DNA from 2 places in the Stenotrophomonas sp. 2201_Sma genome. Region 1 is predicted to be linked to the other one. Evidence: predicted binding sites of a transcription regulator. Region 1 holds the regulator's gene; the other holds the start of a gene.
What was found. Region 1 encodes FliA, which starts transcription of late flagellar genes. Its sites were predicted from a motif close to TAAAGTTTNNCNNNCNNNGGCCGATAA; they were not measured.
Positions count from the first base shown of each region.

Region 2: ACZLIF_RS12730 (methyl-accepting chemotaxis protein) is a predicted target of FliA. The motif match lies at 1,752-1,778, and genes of this name have one in related genera.

Region 1 is NZ_CM151329.1:2,129,945-2,133,112, reverse strand. Features, by position in the region: gene ACZLIF_RS09960 (MinD/ParA family ATP-binding protein) at 1-801, shown strand, start outside; gene ACZLIF_RS09955 (RNA polymerase sigma factor FliA) at 798-1,541, shown strand; gene cheY (chemotaxis response regulator CheY) at 1,599-1,991, shown strand; gene ACZLIF_RS09945 (protein phosphatase CheZ) at 1,991-2,596, shown strand; gene ACZLIF_RS09940 (chemotaxis protein CheA) at 2,599-3,168, shown strand, end outside.
Region 2 is NZ_CM151329.1:2,743,272-2,746,439, forward strand. Features, by position in the region: gene ACZLIF_RS12730 (methyl-accepting chemotaxis protein) at 1-1,521, opposite strand, end outside; gene ACZLIF_RS12735 (DUF5694 domain-containing protein) at 1,947-3,035, shown strand; gene ACZLIF_RS12740 (hypothetical protein) at 3,045-3,168, opposite strand, start outside.

The DNA of each region.
Region 1 (3,168 bases):
GCCGTGACCGGCGGCAAGGGCGGCGTCGGCAAGACCAACGTCTCGGCCAACCTGGCCGTGGCGCTGGCCGGCATGGGCAAGCGCACGCTGCTGCTCGACGCCGACCTGGGTCTGGCCAACATCGACGTGATCCTGGGGCTGAATCCCACCCACACCCTGGCGGATCTGGTCGCCGGCCGCTGCTCGCTGGAAGACGTGATCGTCGAAGGTCCGAACGGCGTGCTGGTGGTGCCGGCCGCGTCCGGTCGGCGGCACATGGCCGAGCTGGCCCCGGCCGAGCACATCGGCCTGGTGAACGTGTTCTCCGAACTGGAACGCGAGCTGGACATCATGGTGGTGGACACCGCCGCCGGCATCACCGACGGCGTGCTGACCTTCTGTCAGGCCGCACAGGACACGGTTGTCGTGGTCTGCGACGAACCGGCCTCGATCACAGACGCCTACGCACTGATCAAGGTGCTGTCGCGCGAGCGCGGCGTGGACCGCATCCAGGTGGTGGCCAACATGGTGCGCGACCCCAACGAGGGCCGCGTGCTGTATGAAAAGCTGACCCGGGTCTGCGAGAAGTTCCTTGCCGATGTCTCGCTGAACTACCTGGGCTGCGTGCCGCAGGATGACTGGCTGCGCCTGTCGGTGCAGCGCCAGCAGCCGGTGGTGAAGGCCTATCCATCCAGCCCGGCGGCGCTGGCGATCACCGAGATCGCCCGTCGCACCGCCCGCTGGCAGGCCCCCACCGAGCCACGCGGTGGCGTTGAATTCTTCCTCGAGCGCATCCTCAAGCAACGCGGGGTGGCAGCATGAAAGGCGCGGCCCAGTACAGGGAAGTCCAGCGCTCGGCGGCGACCGAGGTCATCGCCCAGCACTCGGACCTGGTGCGGCGCATCGCCCATCACCTGGCCGCACGCCTGCCGGCCAGCGTCGAAGTGGACGACCTGATCCAGGCCGGCATGATGGGCCTGATCGAAGCCTCGCGCAGCTACGACGCCGACCAGGGTGCCTCGTTCGAGACCTATGCCTCGATCCGCATCCGCGGCTCGATGATCGACGAGATCCGCCGTGGCGACTGGGTACCGCGCTCGGTGCATCGGCGCGCCCGCGATGCGGCCGCCACCATCCGCCGCCTGGAGCAGACCACGGGCCGTGCAGCCAGTGCCACCGAGGTGGCGGCGGCCATGGACATGCCACTGCCCGAATACCTACGGCTGATGGAGGACGCCTCGCGCGGCCAGGTGCTGAGCCTGGAGTCGCGCATCGAAGACCAGGGCGAGCTGGACACCGTCGCCCAGGGCGGACCCACACCGCAGCAGGTCCTGGAACGTGGCGAATTCGGCCGCGAACTGGGCAAGGCCATCGGCCATCTGCCCGAACGCGAACAGCTGGTGCTCTCGCTGTACTACGAGCAGGAGCTGAACCTGAAGGAGATCGGCGCGGTGCTCGGCGTGAGCGAATCGCGCGTCTGCCAGATCCACGGCCAGGCCGTGCTGCGCCTGCGCGGCCGGCTGAAGATCTTCGAGGCTGCGGATGCCGGGCTTGAAGAATGAACATGCCTGCGGCGGCCACGGCCACCGCGGGCGACTGAACAACAAAGGAACTCCGCTTTGAACAAGAACATGCGCATCCTGATCGTCGACGACTTCTCGACCATGCGTCGCATCGTCAAGAATCTGCTGGGCGATCTGGGCTTCACCAACACCGCCGAAGCCGAGGACGGGCATGCCGCACTGTCGATGCTGCAGAGCCAGCCGTTCGACTTCGTGGTCACCGACTGGAACATGCCGGTGATGACCGGTATCGAACTGCTCAAGGCGATCCGCGCCGATGCCAAGCTCAAGACCCTGCCGGTGCTGATGGTCACCGCCGAGGCCAAGCGCGAGCAGATCATCGAAGCGGCGCAGAGCGGCGTGAACGGCTACATCATCAAGCCGTTCACCGCGCAGACGCTGGAAGAGAAACTGGGCAAGATCTTCGAACGCCTGGCGGCCAGCGCCTGATGGACGCCACGGTCGACAAGAACGCTCTCGCCCTGCGCCTGCAGGAAGCCCTCGACGCGCTCGAATCCGGCGACGAGAGCGCCTGGCGCCAGCGCATCGACGCCCTGGTGGCCGCACGCACGCAGCCGATGATGAGCGGCCTGTCACGGCTGGCCCGCGAACTGGGCCAGGCCCTGGGCGAACTGCCGACCGTCCCCAGCGAGGCGGGCGAGCTGGACGACGCCTGCGCGCGCCTGGACCATGTGGTGGCGATGACCGAACAGGCCACGCACCGCACCCTGGACCTGGCCGAAGAGTGCCGCAGCCTCACCGAACAGCTGCGCGCCGAAGGCCTCCAGCCGGGGCAGGATGCGCAGCTGGAACGCATCCGCCACAACCTGACCGAGATTGCCCTGACCCAGAGCTATCAGGACCTGACCGGACAGATCATCCGTCGCGTGGTCGGCATCGTCCGCCGCGTGCACGAAGGCTTTGGCGCGCTGGGCCTGCCACCGGAGCAGCATCGCACCGATCCGGCGCTGGCCGGACCGGCACTGAAGGGACTGGACCGCCACGCGGTCTCTCAGAACGACGCCGACGACCTGTTGTCGGACCTGGGACTGTAAGCATGAGCGCGGTATCCGACGACATCACCGCCGATTTCATCATCGAGGCACAGGAAATCCTGGATCGCCTCGGCGAACAGCTGGTGTCGCTGGAACAGGCGCCGCAGGACGCCGACCAGCTCAACGCCGTGTTCCGTGGCTATCACACGCTCAAGGGCGGCGCCGGCTTCCTCGGCATCACCGCCATGGTCGAGCTGTGCCATGCCGCCGAAGAGGCACTGGGCGCCGCCCGCGCTGGCCAAGCGGTGCTGCAGCCGCATCACTTCGATGCCGCACAGCAATCACTGGACTACCTGCAATCGATGCTGGATGCCGTGTCTTCCGGCAACGAACCCGGCTATGCCCCGCCGGACCTGATCGCCCAGTTCGACGTGCACGGCACTGCTGCGCCGGCTGCTGTCGCCCCCACAGCAGCCGCGCCCGCTGCCGGTGACCTGATCACCGACGACGAGTTCGAGGCCCTGCTCGATCAGCTGCACGGCAGCAACGCCCCCACCGCGGTGGCGACGCCGGCCAAGGCCGACGATGGCCTGATCAGCGAGGATGAGTTCGAAGCCCTGCTTGACCAGCTG
Region 2 (3,168 bases), 610 kb from region 1:
AGTACCCGCACCGACATTGGCCACCGATGTGTCGATCAGCTGCTTGATCTCCTTGGCGGCGCTGGCCGAGCGCTGCGAAAGTTCGCGGATCTCGGTGGCGACGACCGCGAACCCGCGGCCGTGCTCGCCGGCACGGGCCGCCTCCACGGCAGCGTTCAGCGCCAGGATGTTGGTCTGGAATGCGATGCCGTCAATCACCCCGATGATGTCGACGATGCGACGCGAGGAGGCGTTGATCAAGGCCATCGTCGCCACCACCTCGTGCACCACGCTGCCGCCACGCGCAGCCACCTCCGCTGCGCCGCCGGCCAGCTGGCTTGCCTGGCGCGCATTGGCCGCCGTGCGCTGCACCGTATCGGCCAGGCCCTTCATGGACACGGCGGTTTCTTCCAGCGAGGCCGCCTGCTGTTCGGTGCGCTGCGACAGGTCGCTGTTGCCCTGCGCAATTTCGGTCGCGCCGACCGCGATGGTATCGGCAGCGAACTTGATCTGGCCGATGATGCCCGCCATGGCTTCGACCAGCGCGTTGACGCCATCGCACAGCTCGGCGATGGGGCCACTCTTGTCGGCAATGGCGACGGTGCGGGTCAGGTCGCCCTGCTTGGCCGCCGCCACGACCTCCCGGGTCTGCGCCACCGCACGCTGCATGGCCTGGTTCTCATGCACCTGCGCGGTGATGTCGGTAGCGTATTTGACGACCTTGAAGGGCCTGCCGTTGCCATCCAGGATGGGGTTGTAGGAGGCCTGGATCCAGATCTCGCGGCCGCCCTTGCCGAGCCGCCGGTACTGCCCGGCGTCGTACTCGCCGCGCCCGAGCTTTTCCCAGAACCGGCGGTACTCGAGGCTGCCGCGAAGCTCGGGCTCCACGAACAGCGCATGGTGTTGGCCGCGCACTTCTTCCAGGCTGTAGCCGGTGGCGGCGAGGAAGTTGGCGTTCGCCGAGAGAATGTGCCCGTCCAGGCTGAACTCGATCACCGCCTGCGACTTGTCGATGGCGGCAAGCTGCCCCGCCGAGTCGGCGGCCTGCAGCTTCTGCGCGGTGATGTCGGTCGCGAACTTGACGACCTTGAAGGGCCGGCCCTGCGGGTCCAGCACCGGGTTGTAGGAGGCCTGGATCCAGATTTCGCGCCCGCCCTTGCCCAGCCGTCGGTACTGTCCGGCGTCGAACTCGCCACGTCCCAGCCGGGCCCAGAAGTCCCGATACTCGGCGCTGGACGCCTGATCGGGATCGACGAACAGCGAATGATGCCGGCCCTGGATTTCGTCCAGACGATAGCCCACCGCCTGCAGGAAGTTGTCGTTGGCCTGCAGGATGGTGCCATCCAGATCGAATTCGATCACCGCCTGCACGCGATGCAGTGCGGCCACCTGGGCGGCCAGCTCGGCATGACCGCGGTCGGTGTCGACCCTGCCGGGCCGAGGCTGTCCCGCCAGCGCCCCCAGCAGGGAACGCAACGGCGACCAACGGGTGTGCAGCTCGGCCGGCGCCTGCGCGCCCGCCGTGAGGCCTGGAATGAGCATTGTCTGATCCTCGGTGTCCGGTAAGCGGCTGCGATCCGTCAAGCGGGATGCCCGACGGCAACATCAATTGCTTGGACTACAGGTGCCGGCAGGCACCTCTCGAGCAACGGGCAAGAACATCTGGGGGCGGGTGCGATCGACATCCGGGAGCGGCGGAACACACTGCGCGGGCCGCCCGACAGGGCAGCCTGGGGTCCTGCAGCGGGTGACGGGAGCGGGATCCAGTGAGGTTATCGGCACCTCCGTTCCGGGCTTTAGGCCCCTCCGCAGCGGGCCCTGTCCAGCCCCCTCCCCCTGCAGCGCCTGACGGGCCCCTAGATGCAGCCTGCAACGAAAAGGTTGCCATGACCATCGGGGCTGTCGGCAAGGGGGGGGGACAGGCAAGGATGCGCCCACCACGGACCGTCCATCGACACGGAGATCGCATGTTTTCACGCCTGGCTGCTCTTTTCGCCCTCGGCCTGTGCAGCAGCGGCGCGCTGGCCGCCGATGCAGGCTATCGGCCGAGTTTCAATCCCGCACAGCTCAAGGGCCCGCCCGCCGGCCGCGTCAACGAAGTGCTGGTGCTGGGTTCACCGCACCTGTCCGACCTGCCCCCGACCTTCCAGCCGGCAATGCTGGAGCCGCTGCTGCAGCGCCTGCAGGCATGGCGGCCAACGGCGATCGCCGTGGAGAACCTGTCCGGACTGCAATGCGATTTCATGCGCCGCAATCCCACCCGCTATGCCGAGAGCGTGGAAAGTTACTGCGTCGATCCTGCACCTGCCCAGGCCGCCACCGGTCTGGATGTTCCAGCGGCCAACGCCGAAGTCGATCGCGTACTGGCGGCATGGCCCGCTACACCGACGCACGCACAGCGTCGCCGGCTGGCCGCACTGTTCCTGGCCGCAGGTGAGAACGGCTCCGCGCTGGTGCAGTGGCTGCGCCTGCCGGCGCAGGAGCGTCGCGCCGCAGACAGCCTGTCACCGCAACTGGTGCAGTTCCTCGACAAACGCGCCGTGCGACGCAACGAAGTCAGCCTGATCGCGGCCGAGCTTGCCGCACGCCTGGGCCTGGAACGCCTGTGGGCAGTCGATGACCACACCGCTGATTCGCCCACCCCTGCGGCACTGGAGAAGGCGGCTGGCGAAGCCATCATGAACGCCTGGAACAATCCCGCCAGCAAGGCACGACGGGCCGCCGATACGGCCCTGCACGCCGAACTCGGCAGCACGGATGGCCTGCTGGCGCTCTATCGGAACTACAACGCGCCCGACACCATCGCCCAGGTCTACAACAGCGATTTCGGCGCGGCCCTGGTCGAACCATCGCCAGAAGGCTTCGGCCGCAACTACGTCGGCTACTGGGAAACCCGCAACCTGCGCATGGTCGCCAATATGCGCGAGGTGCTGGGCCAGCACCCGGGCACCCGCATGCTGACCCTCGTCGGCGCCTCGCACAAGGGCTACTACGAGGCCTACCTCAACCAGATGCACGACGTGCGGCTGGTTGATGCCAACAGCGTGCTGGACTGAGCGCCAGGGCTAGCAGGGGGCCGGCGCATCGCCGCGCCGCGACCGCCACAGCAGCACGCAGGCGACCACGATCGCACCCAGGGTCAGTATCAGCAGCACCACCACGCCGCCCTGTAGGGTGGGCAGCAGCGCC